DNA from 4 places in the Kribbella sp. CA-245084 genome. Region 3 is predicted to be linked to each of the others. Evidence: riboswitches for the same ligand, from Rfam matches in the RefSeq annotation. Region 3 holds a riboswitch; each other region holds the start of a gene.
What was found. Region 3 has a riboswitch for cobalamin ahead of ACQPYH_RS30965 (ribonucleoside-diphosphate reductase subunit alpha). Riboswitches for the same ligand answer to the same signal wherever they lie in the genome.

Region 1 (4,996 bases), 3.3 Mb from region 3:
GCTGCCTGTGGGTCGAGTGCAGACGTCGGCTCATCCAGCACGAGTACCGCCGGATGCGACGTCAGCGCTGCTCCGATAGCGGTCCGCTGCCGCTGGCCACCCGACAACGACGTCAGTGCACGGTCCCGTACGTCGGCCAGCCCCAGCAGGTCGAGCGTCTCCTCGACGCGTCGCCGCATCACGTCCGGAGCCATGCCCAGCGACTCCATGCTGTAAGCCAGCTCGTCTTCGACCGTGTCGGTGACGAACCCCGCCATCGGGTCCTGACCGACCATCCCCACCACGTCCGCGAGGTCCCGCGGCCGGTACTCCCGGGTGTCCCGTCCGTCGACGAGCACCCGACCGGACAGCGTGCCGCCGGTGAAGTGCGGCACCAGTCCGTTGATTGCCCGCAGCAACGTGGACTTGCCGGACCCGGTCCGCCCGATCACCAGCGCCAGCTCGCCCTCCGGCACGATGAGACTCACGTCGCGGAGCGCCGGCTCACTGGCCCCGTGGTACCTCACAGATACGCGGTCGAACTCGATCATGCGACCGCCTTCTTCAACGGCGGTGCGGCCAGCGCAGGCACCAGTCCGATCAGTACACCGACAACCGGCAGCAGGGGAACCGGTGGTACGACCAACGGACCGTCCAGCAACAGCCCGTGCACACCACGTGCTGCGGCGGTCACCATCGCACCCGCAGCCACCGCACCGGCCGCCACGACCAGCCACTCAGGCAAAGCCCACGGATCGGGCCGGTACCTCGTCCTGGCCACCCGCTGACGTCCGATGGCCATCGCTCCGACCGCGAGCAGTACGCCGACGGCCAGTGCGCCCGCGGCGAGCGGGAACGACATGGAGTCGGTCAGCAGCGCGTAGACGCCGAGCAGGATGCCCAGCAGTCCGAGTAGCACGCTCAGCGCTGTGAGCCGACGCTGAGCGCGCGGGGCATGCGCCGTACGGCCGTAGCCGCGGGAGTCCATCGCGGCAGCGAGCTCCACCGACCGGTCCAGGGCGCCTTCCAACACGGGCATGGCCGTCGTACGGAAGGAGGCGCGGGTGCGGCCGCGCAAACGGCGTGCGGCGCGGATGCGGCGACCGTCGGTCACCAGTTGAGGTGCGAAGGTCAGTGCGACTACACAGGCCACGCCCATCTCGTAGAGCGCTCCGGGCAACGACTTCAGCAGGCGCCGTGGACTGGCCAGTGCGTTAGCAGCACCTATGCAGCACAGCATGACGGCCAGTTGCGCACCGTCGTACAGGGCGGTCACCAGAGCCTCTGCCGTCACCTCTCCGCCGAGCTTGACGCCCGCAGCCCAGGCAGGCAAAGGGATCTGCGGCAGCGTGAACAGCACGGTGTTCCCCTGCGAGCGGGTCGACAAGAGCGCCTGCAGCACCACGCGGACGCCGATGACCACCAGACCGAGCTTCAGGAACGCAGTGAAGCTGTGTGCCCACGGCGCATCGCTCCGGCGCGCTGCCACGACGAATCCGGTGACCGCGAGGATCAGGGCCAGCAGGACCGGGTTGCGGGTCCTGCTGGCCGCCACAGCCATACAGAGCGCCCACAACCACCAGGCCCCCGGGTGGAGCGCCCGGGGGAGTGTGAGGTGGTGGACGGCGCGCACGACTACTTAGCCGCAGTACGACGGCGGTTGAGAACGAACCCGCCTCCGCCCAGAAGGACCACGACGATTGCCGCGATGATGATGCCGGTCCAGGGCGCTCCGCTGTCGTCCTTCGAGGACGCGGCCGGTGTCGGCTGGACGGCAGTCGATCCCACTGCCGGGCCGACCTGCAGCGTGACAGGGGCGTCGGTAGCTGGGACGTTGATGCTCTTCACCTGGTCGCCGCAGCCCTTGGACGGGTAGCCGGCGACGCCGCAGGTGAGGCCCTTCTCGATCCGGACCGGCGCGACGGCGGCCAGGACCTGCGCGCCGTTCGACTTCGGATCCGTGACCACACAGGTGCCGGTCGGCTGGGCCGGCGTGTCACCGGTGACCGCGTCCTCCGGCGTACCGGGGTCGACGACCAGCGCCACCCGCTTCTTGCCGGTCTCCGCCGGGGTCTTGCCGCAGATCGCGTCGAAGTCGCCCGCTGCGCGCGGCACCCGCGGCTTCGCGCCGCCGACGGCGAACCGCCAGCCCTCGACGCCGCCGTCCGCCGGGACGTAGGCGTCCGCGCCCTTCTGGGAGAAGGCCCAGGTGCCGTTGGTCCACTGGTAGTAGCCCCAGAACCGGTAGCCGTCCTCGGCCTGGGCTGCGCTTGTTGTAACGGTTGCGACAGTCCCAGCCAGCAGGAGACCCGCCAGCAGGCTGAAGACCAGTCGTACGGTCCGATGTGCAGTCATTCTCGTGTCCTCGTTCGGGCCGCAGCCCGGTGGAGGAGATCCCGCCTGCACCGGCAGGGTAGGGGCTCCACCCGCGGACCACGGCGGGTAGGTGAGCCTGTCTGCCTGCGTCACAGTGGTCCGGCTCGCCACCCGGCTCCAGTTGGAGACGGGTGGCCTACGGTTGCGGGTCAGCGCCGGACTTCGACCGGCTTCCCTGTGACGCAGACGTGTGGTTCGACCGGAACTCTACTCTGTGACTATTCGGCCGACGACAGACTCATCGGCCCGTAGACCTCACGGTTGTCCTCGAGCAGGTAGACCTGGCTGACGCCGCGGTCGGCCAGATCGCGCCAGACCTCGCCCAGCCAGCTCTCCGCGTCACCCTGGGCCGAGAACTCCGCCCCGCCGACCTCACCCGGGTCGACCAGGGCGCCGGAAGCGGTCTCGAACCGCCAGTTCCAGCTCATCACGCCACCCGCGCTTGCGGCGAGTTCTGCGCGGTCTTGGCCGGGTCACGCTCGACGATGCCGCCGAGTACCTCGTCGATCCGCTTGAGCAGACCGTCGTCCAGCTTCACGCCGGATGCCTTCACGTTCTCGGTGACCTGCTCGGGCCGGGAGGCGCCGACGATCGCGGAGGAGACGTTCGGGTTCTGCAGCACCCAGGCGACCGCCAGCTGGGACAGGGACAGGTCGACCTCGGCCGCGATCGGCTTCAGCTCCTGGACCCGGGTCAGCACGTCGTCGGTCAGGAAGCGCTTGATGAACGTCGCGCCGCCCTTCTCGTCGGTGGCCCGGGAGCCCTCCGGCGGCTGCTGACCGGGCAGGTACTTGCCGGTGAGCACACCCTGTGCGATCGGCGAGAACACCACCTGGCCGATGCCGAGCTCCTCCGAGGCCGGGACCACCTCGGCCTCGATCACCCGCCAGAGCATGCTGTACTGCGGCTGGTTGGAGACGAACGGGATCCGCAGCTCGCGGGCCAGCCGGTGGCCCTCCTGCAGCTGCTCCGCGGTCCACTCCGAGACACCGATGTACAGCGCCTTGCCCTGCCGGACGACGTCGGCGAACGCCTCCATCGTCTCCTCCAGCGGCGTCTCGGTGTCGTACCGGTGCGCCTGGTAGAGGTCGACGTACTCCGTGCCGAGCCGCTTCAGCGAGCCGTTGATCGACTCGTGGATGTGCTTGCGGGACAGGCCGGTGTCGTTCGGGCCCTTCGGGCCGGTCGGCCAGTACACCTTGGTGAAGATCTCCAGCGACTCGCGTCGCTCACCGGCCAGCGCCTCGCCGAGCACCGACTCGGCCGCCGTGTTGGCGTAGGTGTCCGCGGTGTCGAACGTCGTGATGCCGGCGTCCAGCGCCGCCCGCACGCAGGCCTTCGCCTGCTCGTTCTCCACCTGCGACCCGTGCGTGAGCCAGTTCCCGTACGAGATCTCGCTGACCTTCAAACCGCTGTTGCCGAGAAAGCGAAAGTCCATACGCCTGACCCTACAGTCAGGTCAGGACGGCTTCTCGCCGCGTTTCACCATCGGCTTCGGCAGCCGCCAGCGACGCATCTGCATGGTCCGGCGAACGGCGTAGAACCCGAGGCCCTTGGTCGACTCCTTCGGGAACTTCACCCCGACCGACTTCTTCAGGCCGGCCGTCAGCAGGAACCAGTCCGCCGCGATCAGCAGGATCATCGCCAGGAACAGCAGGTTGACCATCCCGGCCAGCCACGGGAACTGCGGCGAGAACACCACGCCGACCAGCGACACCACCAGCAGGATCGGCAGCGCGAACTCCATCACGGAGTACCGGGCGTCGACGTAGTCCCGGGCGAAGCGGCGCACCGGGCCCTTGTCGGCAGCGGGCAGGTACCGGTCGTCGCCGGTCTGCATGGCCGACTGCATCTTGCCCCGCTCGGTCCGCACCTTCTCCCGGCGGATCGCCGAGGCCTCTTTGCGGTTGCGTGGCTTTTTGAACGCCGCCTTGCGCGCCGCCTCGGCGTCGCGGCGGCTCGGGGTCGGGCGACCCTTGCCTCCCGCCTTGCCCTGGGGCTCGGCGGGTACGGTGGTATCTGTTTCAGACTTGGAACGACGGAACACGGGGTCAGAACCTCATTCGCAGGGCAGGTCGCGACTCGGGGTGGTCCCCGGACCTCCTTACCACTTTATCGGGGCCGGTCCTGATGGTGTGGTGACCCATAGGGACATAGGGTGGATGACACGCACGCCGGGTCGTCAGTCCGGCACAGAAGGGGTACGGATATCGATGAGCATCTTCAAGCGGATGTCGACGATCTTCAAGGCCAAGGCGAACTCCGCCCTGGACAAGGCCGAGGATCCTCGCGAAACCCTTGACTACTCGTATCAGAAGCAGCTCGAGCTGCTCCAGAAGGTACGGCGGGGCGTGGCCGACGTGGCCACCAGTCGCAAGCGGGTGGAGTTGCAGGCCTCCCAGCTGCAGTCCCAGTCGGCGAAGCTGCAGGAGCAGGCCCAGAAGGCGCTCTCGATGGGCCGTGAGGACCTGGCCCGGGAGGCTCTGACCCGCAAGTCCGGGCTGCAGGGCCAGATCGACGACCTGACCACGCAGCACGCCCAGCTGCAGGGTGAGGAGGAGAAGCTGACGCTCGCCTCCCAGCGGCTGCAGGCCAAGGTCGAGTCGTTCCGGACCCGCAAGGAGACCATCAAGGCCACCTA
Region 2 (4,996 bases), 1.5 Mb from region 3:
CGCCGGTGAGGTCGTGCGGTGGCAGGTCGAGTTCGACGCCAGGGACCGGGTCGCTCTCGATGACGAGCTGCCCGGTGACGTAGCCGTCGTTGACGATCGTCATATCAATCGGATGCCAATGACCCGGAGCGACCGGCTCCACCCGGGTCGCGGTCCGGGCGACGTTCACGCGGGCCTCCGGGTTGATCGTGACGGAGATCGGCGCCTTGGTGTCGACCGGGCCGCAGCAGCCGGCGGGTTCGCCGTACATCAGTCCACCTCGGATTCGTCGCGACGGGTCACGTAGGCGGCCTGCGCGGCGTCGTACGCCTCGCGTGCCTCGGCTCGTTCGGTCTCGCGGATGAAGCCGGACTTCGCCTTCCAGAGCGCGTCGACCGAGTCGTGCAACCACTGCGCGCTCCGCCGGGACGCGCGGATCGGCTGACCCGCGAGCTCGACGAAGATCGGCTGGGTGTGCACGCTGCGCAGGATCCGCAGCGCCACCCAGGACGAACGCTCCAGCGGTACGTCGAACTCGATCGCCTGCTCGTTGCCGTCAGCAACCAGCTCCTGCGACCCGACCGGCACGCCGTTGACGAGCACCTCGACCAGCACGTTGCGGGTCCGGCCGATCCTCGAGCGTTCGAGATGCCAGCCGACCGGAGCGCTGTACGCCGGTTGCCCCGCGGCCGGCAGCGCCGGCGGATCCTCGGGCAACCACGCCGCGACCGTCGCGCTGACCCGGACCGGTCCCGCGGCGTCCGCCGTCTGCTCGCGGCTCGTGTCGCCGTCGATCGCGAAGTCGTAGACGTGACTGCGGCCGTCGCCGAAGTACGACGCCCTGTCCTTCAGTCCGCCGAGCCACGATTCCAGCGCCTGCGGGCCTTGTGGCGGCTCGGGCAGTTGGACGTAGGTGCGCCCGACGCCCGGGCCGTCGTCGTAGATGCAGGGGTAGTCGGTCTCCCCGAGCATCAGCGTGCGGTAGCCGACGTTCAGCAGGTGGTACCAGATGTTCAGCTCCGAGGCGGGATCGAACTCGGCGCCGCACTGGAAGTCGGCCGCACCGAGCGGTACGTCGACGATGATCTCGTTCGAGCCGATCGACTGGAAGCCCGGAATCACGTAGTTCGGCAGCTCACTCGTGCTGACCGAGAGGCCGAGTCCGCAGTGCGCGTAGCCGACCATCGCGTTCTGCGCGTGACCCCAGCGCATGACCGGCAGGTTGTACGACGGCCAGTCCTCGATGATCTTCGTACCGGGATAGTCCTGGTCGGTCAGCCCGAGCAGGATCACGTGACCGGAGTGGCTCGACGGGAAGCCCGACACCTCGAGGTCGTACCGGAGCAGGCTCTGGCCGTCGTGGTCGGTGTCCTGCGGATCCCAGTTCATGCCCTGCGCCTGCTGCATCGCCGGCCACTCGAGCTCGGCGCGCGGGCTGATCGACGAGCCGCTGAAGAACTGCTTCTGGTGGTAGTAACACGGTCCCCAGGTGAGCACGCTGCCCATCCACAGTCCCTCGCCGCGGACGTGCCGGATCATCGTCTCCGGGTTCACTCCCTCGGACGGCACGCTGTAGTGCGAGCAGCCGCCGGCGTGGATATGCGGATCGCCCGAGTAGTAGCCGTGCCGGGCCGGATCGGCCCAGCGATCGAGCTCGATCGTGACCGCGTCGTCGTCGGGCGTGAGATCGACCTCCACGCGGACCTCGCGGTACTCCGGTCCGCGGCGGGCCGAGATCTCGTACTGACCGCTGGGGAGCGTGATGACCTCGCCGGTCGCGCGGTAGACGTGTTCGTGGAAGAACATGTCGGGCGCGAGCCGCATCCCCTTCGACGGGTAGGAGCGCCGTTGGGAGTCGCGAACGGTGAGCGCCGCAACGCAACTGCTCCCGTCGGGCTCGCGGATGTCGAACCGGATGTCGCGCGCAGGCAGGCAGTCGAACTCGTACGACGCCTGGTACGGGCGATTCTCGGCCCCCATCCGCCGCCAGGCCTTCGCCATCGGCGGTCTGGTGTAGCTGTGCTCGGCCTCCTCGACGGCCAGGACGAACCCCAGCTCGCCGCTCTGGCTGCCGCCGTCGCGGCTGTAGAGGCTGATCACCTTGTACTCGACGTCCAGGCCCGAGATGTCGGTCGGCCCGGCCAGCTTCACCTCCAGCCAGCTGCTCTTGATCCTCGGAACGATCGTCAGCGTGTCCGCCATCGCGATTCGCGCGGCGTGGCTGTGGTAGTCGACTGTGTTGAGCACATGGTTCGACTGTGCGGCGAGATCGCCGACCAGCCGGTGCGGGTTGTCGATCCGGACCAGGAAGCTGCGCCAGCCGTGTTGGACGAGGCGCGGCGGCGCGGCGCCCGGCGTACTGATCGGCAGTCCTTGCTCGTCGATGGAGACGTCGACGAGGACAAACGGACGGAGCAGGTCCTCAACTGCGGCGGAGGACTGGGTGTCGTCGGCCAGCTTGGCCAACTGACTGGCAAGGTCGTCGGGTAGTGGTTCACCGATATCGCGGAGTTTCTCAACAGCTCGGGTGGCAGAAGCATGCAGCGGCTGGAACACGGGGCCTCCTCGGGGTGCACCGGCCTCCGAGCTTAACGGCCCGACCACGAGTGACCGGAATGGTTTTCCACAGGCAACCCGTGTGACGGGAGTGATGTGAGCAACCCGCAATTGACGTGCCCGGACGGCGTCCGTACTCTCGCAACGTAGTGACGGCGCAAGGAAGCCGATGAGATTTCGGCACGGTCGCGCCACTGTGAACCGTTCGCCTCGTGCGAGCGGTGAGTCAGATACTTCGCCGTCACGACGCTCCATTGGATGAGGGACGCACGATCCCCTAGAAGGAGGCTCTACTCGTGAGCAATCTGTCTGCTCCCACCTCGGTTTCCACGCCGGTCGTCGTACCGGTCTCGCGGGCTGTGATGTGGCTGGTCGGCACCGCGATCGTCGCGTTCGCGCTCTACTACTTCATCGGCGTCGATCAGGGTGCGTACTCGATCTTCGGCAAGGACATGCACATCCACGAGTTCGTGCACGACGCGCGGCACTTCCTCGGCTTCCCCTGTCACTGATCTGACTGACAACTGACATGGAAAGAAAACTGATCCTGCGCGGCGCACTCGCCGGCGCAGTGGCCGGGCTGATCGCGTTCGTCTTCGCGCGGATCTTCGCCGAGCCCCAGATCCAAGCTGCTATCGACTACGAGAGCGGTCGCGACGCCGCGCAGCACGAGCTGGACCACGCGGCCGGGTTGCCGGTCGAGCATGCGGGTCACGAGATCTTCAGCCGGACGTTGCAGGCGAATCTCGGAGCCGGTGTCGGCATCGTGCTGTTCGGTGTGGCGATGGGCGCGCTGTTCGCGGTCGCCTACGCGATCTGCCTGGGCCGGGTCGGCAAGCTGCGCCCGCGCAACCTGGCGATGCTGGTCGCGCTCGGCGGGTTCGTCGCGGTGTACTTCGTGCCGTTCCTGAAGTACCCGGCCAACCCGCCGTCGATCGGGCACGAGGACACGATCCACGACCGGGGCAATCTGTACCTCGCGATGGTGGCCTGCTCGATCGTGCTGCTGATCGGCGCGGTCCTGCTCGGCAAGCGTCTCCAACCACGCTTCGGCAACTGGAACGCGACACTCCTCGCGGTCGCGGCGTACGTCGCGATCATCGGCGTACTGATGGCCGTGCTGCCCTCGGTGGGTCAGCTGGCGGCGAATGTCGAGGAGTTCGGGCGGCACGCGACCGAGACACCTCTGCCGCTGACCGATGACAAGGGCACCATCGTCTTCCCAGGCTTCGACGCGGACCGGCTGTACGCGTTCCGCCTCTACTCGGTCGGCGCGCAGGTGCTGTTGTGGGGCGCCATCGGCCTGATCTTCGGTCCACTCGCGGAGCGCCTGCTCCAGCCGCGCAAGTCCAGTACCAAACAGGCGGAGCCGGTCGCGAACGCATGATGCTCGGCCCGTTCTTCGAACACGAACAACACCCCTCGGGTACGGCGCCGGCCGCACCGTGGCGGAGCATGTCGGAGCTGCTCGACGACCCCGCCGTACTCGAGGACCGGGTGATGACGACCCGCGCCTATCTAGCGGCCGCGGGCGGTCAGGAGCCCGAAGCCGTCGAGGTCCGAGTAGCGGCATCGATCACCCACCTCGGACTGGTCGCGCGCCTGGTCTCACCCGCTTTGGCCGCTGCGGTCCTGGGCGACGGCGTCCCGCCCCTCGACCTGAACAGCGTCCATTGGCAACCAGTCCTAGGCGGAGCCTTTCCTCTGTCCCTCGCTCCGCCAAGCAAGTCCCGCGACCTGGCCACCGAGTTCTTCGAAGGCCCCGTCCCAGCTCTGGCCACGATCACACAGCGTTTCGGAGTCTCTGACCACATCCTCCGGGGCAACGTGGCCTCCGCCGTCAATGGCGCATCCGTTGCCCTCAGCAACGCAGCACCCCAGCTAGCAGACCAAGCCGGCAGAACGGCCGCGCAGCTCCTCGCACACCCAACCCTGCACGACATCCACACCACCACCGACGGCTTCCGCCGCCGCAGTTGCTGCCTCATCTACCGAGCCGCTCCCAACCACGCCGGCGCCCTCTGCGGCGACTGCGTCCTCTCAGCCTGAAGGTGGCCACAGCGCCCGCAGCGCCTCCGGGACGTCGGCGACAGCGTCGGGTCCGAGGAGCGCGAGCTGCTGGATGTAGCCGACCAGAATGGCGATCGTCACGGACGCCAGTGACTCCGCGGACGGGCCGGCCGGCAACGTGTTCGTCCGCTGGTAGTGAGCGACGACTTCGGCCAGCTCGGACCGGAGCCCGGTAAGCACCTCGTTGAACGCCGCCCCGATCCGGGGATCACGCAGCGCCTCGGTCCAGGCCTGTACGCCGATACCGGCGAGCCCGTTCTCCCGGTGCTTGGCCTGGATGGTCTCGACCGCCGCGGCGAGTGCGGCGCCGAAGGATCCGTCGGCACGTTCCTCCGTGACGGCGCGCATCATCGCGCCGATCTGCCGGATGTTGTCCTCCACGATCGCGACG
Region 3 (4,996 bases):
AAGGTTTGTGGATAAGGTTGAATAAGGGTATGGCACGGGTGGAGTTACATCGGTGGCCCGGACACCCCGACGGGTTCACCCGGGCGGAGCGGCTCGGCGGGTCGTACGAGCTGTACTTCCCCGATCCGCTGGTCGGGCGTGAGTTCGACCTGAGCGACGACGTACTCGCGGTGCTCGAGGACGCCGCGGGCGATCTGGCGCGGCTCGACGCCACCGCGGCCGTGCTGACGAACAGCGAGGCGCTGGCTCGACTGCTGCTGCGGGCCGAGGCCGTCGGGTCGTCGCACATCGAGGGGCTCGTCGTCGGAGCGCGACGGCTGCTGAAGGCCGACGTACTGCGGGAGCGAACGCGGGACGTGACGGCCGAGGAGGTGCTCGGCGCGGTCGACGCGATGACCTGGGTGACCGAGTCCGTGCAGGCCGGCGACAAGCTCGAGGTCGAGCATCTGCTCGAGGCGCATCGCCTGCTGATGGCGCAGTCGCCGCACTCGGAGTACGCGGGCGAGATCCGCTACCTGCAGAACTGGATCGGCGGCCGCTCCCCCGCCGAGGCGTACTACGTCCCGCCGCCGGCGCAGCTGATCCCCGAGCTGCTCGAGGACCTGATCACGTTCGTCCGCGAGTCGCGGCTGCCCGTCCTTGCGAAGGCCGCGATAGCGCACGCGCAGTTCGAGACCATCCACCCGTTCGCCGATGGCAACGGCCGGACCGGGCGCGCGCTGATCCACCTGATCCTGCGCGCCGAAGGCCTGGTCACGCGGACCGTGCCGCCGGTATCGCTCTCGCTCGCGACGCACGCAACGGAGTACGTCGACGCCCTGACCGCCTTCCGGTACGTCGGACGCGCGACGACCCCGAAGGCCCGCGCTGCCGCGAACCCGTGGCTGCGGATGTTCGCGATGGCCTGCACACACGCGACCGCCGAAGCCGCGCGCTTCGAGCAGACCGCCGTCGACCTCAAGGCCGCCTGGCGGGAACGTGCGGCGCCGGTCCGGGCGGGCTCCGCGACCGAACTGCTCATCGACGCGCTGCCCGCCGCGCCGGTCCTCACACTCGCCGCCGCGGCGCAGCTCATCGACCGCTCGCAGCAGGCCGCCAACCAAGGGCTCGCCCGGCTGGTCGAGGCGCGCATCCTGCGCGAGGTCACCGACGGCCGGCGCAATCGCGTCTACGAGGCGCCCGAGCTGATCGACGCCTTCACGCTGCTCGAACGCCGCTTCGCCAGCCCGGCCGCGGACACCCGGATCGAGGCACCTAGCAGACCCGTTCCATCGAGGCCAGAACCGACACACCAGTGAATTGACTTTCGTCTCCCCGGCGAGCAAGAATTCGAACATATGTTCGATCGTACAGGGGAGAAGTGATGTCGGAGGCGTTCGACTGGGACATCCTGCACAAGCCATCGGCGATGGCCATGGTGCGCGGCCAGCTCGGCTTCAGCTGGATGGTGCTGTCCGGCCGACTCGCGCAGTTGACCGACGAGCAGTACTTCTGGCGACCGAGCAGCGAGGCGCTGACCGTCGTCCGGCGGCACTACGCCGGTCACTTCCGATCACTCGGATCCGGCGAATGGGTCGCACAGTGGCCCGATGAGCCGGACCATCGCGGTCCCCGCACGATCGCCTGGTTGATCGCCCATCTGACCGAGACCTTCTTCGAGCGGTGGGAGTGGACGTTCGGCGCGAGTCAGCAAGGGCGCGCCGACATCAACCTGCACGGCAACGCGCGCGACGCGGTCGCCTGGCTGACCTACTGGGTCGAGGCGTGGCGCGACGCGATCGCTGCACTGGACGAGGACCAGGTGATGACGGTCGGGTTGAGCCAGGCCAACGAGCTGGATGCCGGCGAGCCGTTCGGCCATGTCGTGCTGCGGCTGAATCGCGAGCTGATCCACCACGGCTCGGAGATCATGACGCTCCAGGACCTCTACGCGGTCGCGGCGTGAGATCGGCGACCACAAGATGTGCGACACGCGGCGTGGCGCTACCACAAGATGTAGATCTCTCGGCCTAGCATCACTACTGCTGGTGGTTCGGAGTGGTCGGCACCACAAGATGTGGGCCAGTCCGAGGCAACAGGGGAATCCGGTGCGAGTCCGGAGCTGCCCCGCAACGGTGAGCGGACGTGCTGTCGAGAGGCGTCCGCAAGTCCGGATACCTGCCACCGGCGCATGCACCGCCGGTGCATGCGGTCCGAGACCTCGCGGGTGGGTCGCAGGGCGTGACGGCAGTGTTCCCGGCCGGTGCTGCCGGTCCCGTCGTGCGCCTGCTCGCGTGGTTCCAGGCTTCCGAACTCTTGTGGAGAGCACACCTGTGACCCTTGCTTCCTCAACGGCTGCATCCCCGTCCCCGTTCTCGGGGATCGCGGCAGACCAGCCGATCGAGCTCACCGTCATCCGTCGCGACGGCAGCAGTACGCCGTTCGACGCCACCAAGATCTCCGTCGCCGTCACGAAGGCTTTCCTCGCGGTCGAGGGCGCCGACGCCGGCGCCACCCACCGGGTCCGCGACCTGGTGACCGACCTGACCGGCCGGGTCGTCGGAGCCCTCACCAGCCGCGGCGACGCGCGCCGCAGCGTCCAGGTCGAAGACATCCAGGACCAGGTCGAGCTGGCGCTGATGCGCGCCGGCGAGCACCAGGTCGCCCGCGCCTACGTGCTGTACCGCGAGGAGCGGACCAAGGCTCGCACGCCTGCCGATGCGGCCGGCGTGACCGAGAAGCCGGCGCTGACCGTCCGCGCGGCCGACGGCACCCGGTCCCCACTCGACGTCGACCGGCTGCGAGTGATCGTCGCGGAGGCGGCAGCCGGGCTCGACGCGGTCGACCCCGAGCTGATCCTCAACGAGACGCTCGGCGCCTGCTACGACGGCATCGCGCAGCACGAGGTCGAGCTAGCGCTGGTGATGGCCGCGCGCGGCTTCGTCGAGACCGAGCCGCAGTACAGCTTTGCCGCGTCCCGGTTGCTGCTGGACCAGATCCGGCGCGAGGCGCTGGGGCGTGTCCACGGCGAGCCGCGGCAGGCCAGCCAGGCCGAGATGGCCGAGGCCTACGCGACCTATTTCCCGCAGTACATCCGGACCGGGATCGAGGCCGGCCAGCTCGACCCCGAGCTCGGCACATTCGACCTCGAGCGGCTCGCCGCCGCGATCAGGCCCGAGGCCGATCTGGACTTCACGTTCCTCAGCCTGCAGACGCTGTACGACCGGTATCTCCTGCACCTCGACAAGGTTCGATACGAGCTGCCGCAGGCGTTCTTCCTCCGGGTCGCGATGGGGATGGCGCTGCGCGAGGACGACCGGGAGGCGCGGGCGATCCAGTTCTACGAACTGCTCAGCTCGTTCCGGTTCATGTCGTCGACGCCGACGCTGTTCAACTCCGGCACCACCCGGCCGCAGCTCTCGTCCTGCTTCCTGACCACGGTCGAGGACGACCTGGCCGGCATCTTCAGCGGCATCCGCAACAACGCTCTCCTCGCGAAGTACTCCGGCGGCCTCGGCAACGACTGGACCCCGGTCCGCGGCATCGGCGCCAAAATCCGCGGCACCAACGGCGAGTCCCAGGGCGTCGTCCCCTTCCTCAAAATAGCCAACGACACCGCCGTAGCTGTGAACCAGTGCTTCGGTCCCGAGACCCTCGTCTACACCGCCGCGGGTGCACAGCCGATCAGTGACATCGCCGTCGGTGACCTGGTCCTCGGCGCGAGTGGCCGGTATCGCGAGGTGACGAAGACCTTCGTGTACGACCAGGACGGCCCGATGGTCGAGGTCGACGTCAAGCACTCGATCGACCCGTTGCTCGTAACCGCCGGACACCCGTTCTACGCGATCCAGGGTGTGCCGATGGAGCAGAGCAACGAGCGCACCTACCGGTGGCTCGCGAACGGCAAGGTCACTGCCGGATGGGTCGAGGCAGGCATGCTCAGCAAGGGGGACTACATCGCTCAGGTCGTACCGGAAGAGATCGTCCCGGTCCGGGATCTGACCGAGGACGACGCACGGCTGTACGGCATCCTGCTCGGTGACGGACACCTGTCGAAGGACCGAAACCAGTGGGGCGTGTCCGGCAACCCACAGCGCGACACGCATCTCGCCTTCGTTCGCGCCTACCTCGCTGCCCGGTCGATCCACTTCTGGGAGACCGGTCGCGGTGACACCTACCAGCAGATCCACTGGGCTGCCGGACGAGGCCCTCGCCGGGATTCACTCACCGGCCGGATCGCCGGCCCCGGCGAGGCGACGTTGCCGTTCACGTACGACGACCTGTACGACGACGCGCACTCCAAGCGCATCGCGCGGCGACTGGCGCATCTGCCACTCGGCCACACTCGCGCGCTCATCCGTGGTCTGCTCGAAACGGACGGCGGCATCTCACGCGGGAAGGAGATCTACTTCACGAGCACCTCGCGCGGGCTGGCCAGCGGCATGCGCTACCAACTGCTCCGTCTGGGGGTTCCCACCGCCGGCCAGTTCCGGATCCGCGAAGGTGAACACGTCGGACGTCGTTCGGACGGCTCCGAGATCGCCTTCTCGAAGCCGGTGCACGCCTACGATCTCCGCATTCCGGCGGTCCCTGGGATCGCCGAAGTGCTGGGCGTGACACCGGTCGAGAAGCTCAACTGGATCACACACGAAGGCATGGTCTTCTCCCGGGTACGCGAGGTCCGCAGGACGCCGATGGTTCCGGTCGTGCACGATCTCGAGGTCGATATCGACGAGTCCTACATGACAGTCGCCGGACTGGCTCACAACGGTGGCAAGCGCAAGGGCGCGGTGTGTGCGTATTTGGAGACTTGGCATATCGATGTCGAGGAGTTTCTCGATCTCCGGAAGAACACTGGGGACGAGCGTCGGCGGACGCATGACATGAATACGGCGAACTGGGTGCCGGATCTGTTCTTGCAGCGGGTTGAGGCTGGTGGCGAGTGGACGTTGTTCTCGCCCAATGAGGTGACCGATCTGCATGATCTGTACGGCGCGGCGTTTGCCGAGGCGTACGT
Region 4 (4,996 bases), 2.8 Mb from region 3:
TGTCGTACGGCGACATGAACGAGGACCAGCGCCAGATCCTCAGCCTCCTCATCGGCCAGTACGTCGGACGCGCGGCCGGCCCGATCGGCCTGCAGACCTGGCAGGACATCACCGAGCACGGCATCGAGCAGCTGACGTTCGCGTGGGCCGGGGAGACCGAGCCGGGGATCGGGCACCGGCACTACTACTCGATCGCCGGCCCGAGCTTCCTGGCCGAGTACGACAACACCCAGGACAACGCCAACCACATCCACTCCGTCTGGCGCGACCTCCGCAACGACTGGGGCACCGACCTCCTGGCGGCCCACTACGGGATGCACCGCTGAATCAGGACCGAGGCAGGAACTCGTGGCTCGCGGTCCACGTGGCGACCCGGTGCCCGAGCTGGTTACCGTCGTTCATTGCGTGCCGGAAATGCAGCCCGAGCCAGATGCGGGCGTTCTTCGTCTCGGTGTCCAACGCGGTGGCTGTGGCATAGTGCCGGGTCGTCGAGGTCACCGGAGAAGAGACGTTCAGGTCGATCGAACGGGCACCGAAGAGACGGCTGAAGATCTCCGTCGAGGCCCCGGTGAGGCAGGCATGCCCGCTGGTGTACTCGGGATACGGCGGCGTGGCGACCAATGGTGTCCAGGCGGGATCAGGTGCGGTTGCGCGGTTACCGTCGGTGTCCGCCAACCGGATCGCGGTAATCGGCCGCCAGAACGCGTAGTCATACTTCGCCCGCCAGCAGGCGATCAATGCGTCGGCCTCACTGGTGCCGAGCAGAGCGAATGCCCGTGCGGTCCGGACGATGTCCATCCCACTCCGGGACACGCGCTCGCGAAGTGCCGCGTTGTACTGCCCCGACGCCGGCCCGTTCCAGAACAGGGCGGTCTCGGTCTGGGCTGCGGTCCGGGACGTCCCGTCCTTGGCGCCCATTGCCTTCACCTCGGCGAAGTCGCGGGCGTAGGCCTTCGAGGTGATCGGGTCGGGACCGCTGAGCCGGACCTGCTTGGGAGATCTGAGGGCGAGTGGCCGGACGAATCCCAGCCAGGGAGCGAGCATCGGCGCGAACGCGTCCGGGGTCGGGCGCCACACGCCCGGTGCCGGTGTGACGTCGAGGGTGATGTTGGCACCGCGCCCGTCATTTGCTCGTGCTGCGATCAGCGATGACGCTGCGGCCTCGCCAACGGCCTGCCCGCGATCCTTCGCCCTGCTGTCGGGGATGCTGCCCAGCGACGCTGCATAGTCGGCGGCGAGGTTCTGGGCCGAGGTGGGGAAGTAGTAGTTCAGCACGCGGTACGCCGCCGTCGCCGCTGCGGCCTCGGTCGACGCTCGGCCGCGAGCCCGAGGCTGCCGCAGGTACGGCTGGTAACGACCCTCGATCGTCACCACGGCGTCGTACACGGCGATCGAGACGAAGCCGAAATAGAGCGTGGACACGGGAACTGGGGTGGCGTTCTCGGTCAGAATGGTCCGGGCCGCGATCGCGTTCCAGGTGATGACGACAGCGGGATCAGCGGGCTGGGTCGCGGTGGCCGGCGGAACTGCGATGACCGAGGCGGCGAGTCCGGCAGCCACGACGGCCGAGAATGCCGGGAGTGTGATGCGCACTGGTATCTCCTTCAGTCGAAGTCGAGCGACTTGCGCTGAAGCAACGGGTGCGCTGCAGGAGGGCGCCAGCGGGTCCAAGCCCTTCCTTCCGTGCTAACACCGCCCCCTGGCCCGGTCAAGCATCAAACGTTGGTCTCGCTGCGGCGGGACCGGTGCCTGGCGTGGGAGGAACTCCACACCCGGTACGCCGCGACTGTCAGCTAGAGTCACGATCGTCATCGACGGCATCAGCAGGAACCCGGTGTGAGTCCGGGGCGGTCCCGCCACTGTGACCCGTAAGGGGAGTCAGGAACTGCCGCCGTCGTACCTCCGTTCGGGGCGTGGATACCCCGGGGAAGGAACGCCTTCGTGCTCCTTTTGCTCTCCACCGCCGACACCGACCTGCTCGCGGCCGCCGAGGCGGACGCCGGCTGGAAGGTCGCGAACCCTGCCCGCCTCGAGCTCGCCGAGCTCGGACCGCTGCTCGACACCGCCGAGATCGTCGTCGTCCGGCTCCTCGGCGGTCGCCGGGCGTGGGAAGAGGGGCTCGACGCGGTCCTCGCGTCCGGCAAGCCGGCTGTCGTGGTCAGCGGTGAGGCAGCGCCCGACGCCGAGCTGATGTCGTTGTCGACCGTGCCCGCCGGTGCGGTCACAGAGGCGCTCGCGTACCTGCGCGAGGGTGGCGCGGACAACCTCCGCAACCTGGCCGGCTTCCTGCGGGACACGCTGCTGCTGACCGGCGACGAGTTCGAGCCGCCGCGCGCACTCCCGGCGTACGGACTACGGGGTACGTACGTCGAGGACGAGCGACCCGTCGTCGGGATCGTGTACTACCGCGCGCACGAGATCTCGGGCAACACAGCGTTCGTCGACGCGCTCGCAGAGGCAGTCGTCGAGGCGGGAGCTCAACCTCTTCCGGTGTACTGCGGCACGCTGCGCGGGCTCGACCCGGCCGAGAACGTCGGGCTGTTCGAGCTGCTGCGTAAGTGCGACGTACTCGTGACGACGCTGCTCGCGGCGGGCGGGGCGGTGGCGGCGAACGCCAGTGCAGGTGGTGCGGACGATGCGTGGGACGCCGGCGCGCTGGCGTCGCTCGACATCCCGTTGATCCAAGGGCTCGCGCTGACGTCGACTCGCGAGCAGTGGGTGGAGAGTGACGCTGCGATCAGTCCGCTGGATGCGGCGACGCAGGTGGCGATCCCGGAGTTCGACGGGCGGCTGATCACAATCCCGTTCTCGTTCAAGTCGTACGACGCCGACGGGCTGGCGCGCTACGTGCCGGACGTCGAGCGGTGTGCGCGGCTGGCCGGGATCGCGGTGGCGCATGCCCGGCTGCGGCACGTGCCGGCGGCGGAGAAGCGGATCGCGCTGGTGTTGTCGTCGTACCCGACGAAGCATGCGCGGATCGGGAACGCGGTCGGTCTGGATACGCCTGCGTCGGCTGTTGTCCTGCTCGGTCAGCTGGAAGCGGCCGGGTACGACCTGGGCGGGCTCGACCTCAGTGAGTTGCAGGGCGCGGACGGGGCCGACGGGCTGATTCATCGCTTGATCGCGACCGGCGGGCACGACGTCGACTGGCTGACCGACGAGCAGCTGGCCAACGCTGTCGCCAAGGTCCCGCTGTCCACCTACGCCACCTGGTTCGGTCGCACTCCCGAGTCGTTGCAGGCGGCAATGATCGACGCCTGGGGCGAGGCGCCCGGCGAGTTGTACGTCGACACCTCGGGCGACGAGCCGGCGATCGCGCTGGCCGCCTTGCGGTTCGGGAATGTCGTGCTGATGATCCAGCCGCCACGGGGCTTCGGCGAGAACCCGGTCGCGATCTACCACGATCCCGACATGGCACCGTCGCACCATTACCTGGCGGCGTACCGCTGGCTGGAGGCGTCGCGGGATGAGGGCGGATTCGGCGCGCAGGCCGTCGTACATCTGGGGAAGCACGGGACGCTGGAATGGCTGCCGGGCAAGGGAATCGGGATGGCGGCCGACAGCGCGCCGGACGCGGTGCTCGGGAACTTGCCGATGGTCTATCCGTTCATCGTCAACGACCCGGGGGAGGGCACGCAGGCGAAGCGGCGGGCGCACGCGACGGTCGTCGACCACCTGGTGCCGCCGATGGCGCGGGCCGAGACGTACGGCGACATGGCGAAGCTGGAGTACTTGCTGGACGAGTACGCGACCGTGTCCGCGCTGGATCCGGAGAAGGTGCCGACGCTGCGCGCGCAGATCTGGACGTTGATCCAGGCGGCGCAGCTGCACCACGATCTGCACACTGACGAGCGTCCTCAGGACGACGACTTCGACGAGTTCGTGCTGCATCTCGACGGATATCTGTGCGAGATCAAGGACGTGCAGATCCGGGACGGGCTGCACATCCTTGGCGGGGCACCTGCGGGTGAGGCGCGGGTGAACTTGGTGCTCGCGATCCTGCGGGCGCGGCAGTTGTGGGGTGGTTCGTACTCGATCCCGGGGCTGCGGACCGCGCTGGGATCGGCCTTCGGGGTGGATGAAGCCGAGCTGCTGGCCAACCCGGGTGCGGCCGCTGACCTCGCCGATCTGGCGACGCTTGCCGACCTGCCGGCGGTGAGCGGCGCCGACGGTGTCGACCTGCTCGAGGCGGTGGCGCGGAAGCTTGTGGTCGGGATGGAGACGATGAGCTGGGATCCGACGAAGGTCCCGGTCGTGGTTGCCGAGGTGCTGGCCCGGGACTCTGCAGACGTGGCGCAGTCGTTGACGTTCGCCGCTGAGGAGGTTGTGCCGCGCCTTGCACGCACAGGTGATGAGGTGGCGAACGTGCTGCGGGCGCTCGACGGGCGGTTCGTGGAGGCAGGTCCGTCGGGGTCGCCGACTCGTGGGCTCGTCAACGTCCTGCCGACGGGACGCAACTTCTACGCCGTCGATCCGAAGGCGATCCCGAGCCGGAACGCTTGGGACGTCGGCGTCGCGCTCGCTGACTCGCTGCTCGCGAGGCACCAGGCCGAGACGGGGGAGTATCCGCGGTCGGTCGGGTTGACGATCTGGGGTACGTCGGCGATGCGTACGCAGGGTGATGACCTTGCCGAGGTGCTGTGGCTGCTCGGGTGCCGCCCGGTGTGGGACGAGGCGTCACGGCGGGTGACGAGCTTCGAGGTGGTCGGGCTGGAGGAGCTCGGCCGGCCGCGGATCGATGTGACGATCCGGATCTCCGGCTTCTTCCGGGACGCGTTCCCGCATGTGGTCACGCTGCTCGACGAGGCCGTGCGTACCGTCGCCGCCCTCGACGAGTCGCCCGAGGACAACTTCCTCAAGGCCCATGTCGACGCGGACGTTGCTGCGGGCAACGAAGTTAGGCAGTCGACCGCCCGCGTCTTCGGCTCCAAGCCCGGCTCGTACGGCGCCGGGCTGCTGCCGCTCGTCGACGCGCGCAACTGGCGCACCGATGCCG

Region 1: it holds a riboswitch for cobalamin, as region 3 does, so the genes downstream of both, ACQPYH_RS15490 (SCO2322 family protein) here and ACQPYH_RS30965 (ribonucleoside-diphosphate reductase subunit alpha) in region 3, are expected to answer to the same signal.
Region 2: it holds a riboswitch for cobalamin, as region 3 does, so the genes downstream of both, ACQPYH_RS24190 (CbtB domain-containing protein) here and ACQPYH_RS30965 (ribonucleoside-diphosphate reductase subunit alpha) in region 3, are expected to answer to the same signal.
Region 4: it holds a riboswitch for cobalamin, as region 3 does, so the genes downstream of both, cobN (cobaltochelatase subunit CobN) here and ACQPYH_RS30965 (ribonucleoside-diphosphate reductase subunit alpha) in region 3, are expected to answer to the same signal.

What each region holds. Positions count from the first base shown of each region.
Region 1 is NZ_CP192053.1:3,208,416-3,213,411, forward strand. Features, by position in the region: gene ACQPYH_RS15480 (ABC transporter ATP-binding protein) at 1-530, opposite strand, end outside; gene ACQPYH_RS15485 (energy-coupling factor transporter transmembrane protein EcfT) at 527-1,540, opposite strand; gene ACQPYH_RS15490 (SCO2322 family protein) at 1,615-2,334, opposite strand; cobalamin riboswitch at 2,440-2,574, opposite strand; gene ACQPYH_RS15495 (hypothetical protein) at 2,574-2,783, opposite strand; gene ACQPYH_RS15500 (aldo/keto reductase family protein) at 2,783-3,793, opposite strand; gene ACQPYH_RS15505 (DUF3043 domain-containing protein) at 3,815-4,402, opposite strand; gene ACQPYH_RS15510 (PspA/IM30 family protein) at 4,569-4,996, shown strand, end outside.
Region 2 is NZ_CP192053.1:5,036,617-5,041,612, reverse strand. Features, by position in the region: gene ACQPYH_RS24200 (hypothetical protein) at 1-250, opposite strand, end outside; gene ACQPYH_RS24195 (CehA/McbA family metallohydrolase) at 250-2,535, opposite strand; cobalamin riboswitch at 2,645-2,791, shown strand; gene ACQPYH_RS24190 (CbtB domain-containing protein) at 2,832-3,047, shown strand; gene ACQPYH_RS24185 (CbtA family protein) at 3,065-3,922, shown strand; gene ACQPYH_RS24180 ((2Fe-2S)-binding protein) at 3,991-4,584, shown strand; gene ACQPYH_RS24175 (TetR/AcrR family transcriptional regulator) at 4,576-4,996, opposite strand, start outside.
Region 3 is NZ_CP192053.1:6,502,761-6,507,756, forward strand. Features, by position in the region: gene ACQPYH_RS30955 (Fic family protein) at 30-1,298, shown strand; gene ACQPYH_RS30960 (DinB family protein) at 1,364-1,945, shown strand; cobalamin riboswitch at 2,012-2,179, shown strand; gene ACQPYH_RS30965 (ribonucleoside-diphosphate reductase subunit alpha) at 2,313-4,996, shown strand, end outside.
Region 4 is NZ_CP192053.1:3,733,186-3,738,181, forward strand. Features, by position in the region: gene ACQPYH_RS17915 (DUF3500 domain-containing protein) at 1-326, shown strand, start outside; gene ACQPYH_RS17920 (vanadium-dependent haloperoxidase) at 328-1,593, opposite strand; cobalamin riboswitch at 1,785-1,908, shown strand; gene cobN (cobaltochelatase subunit CobN) at 1,942-4,996, shown strand, end outside.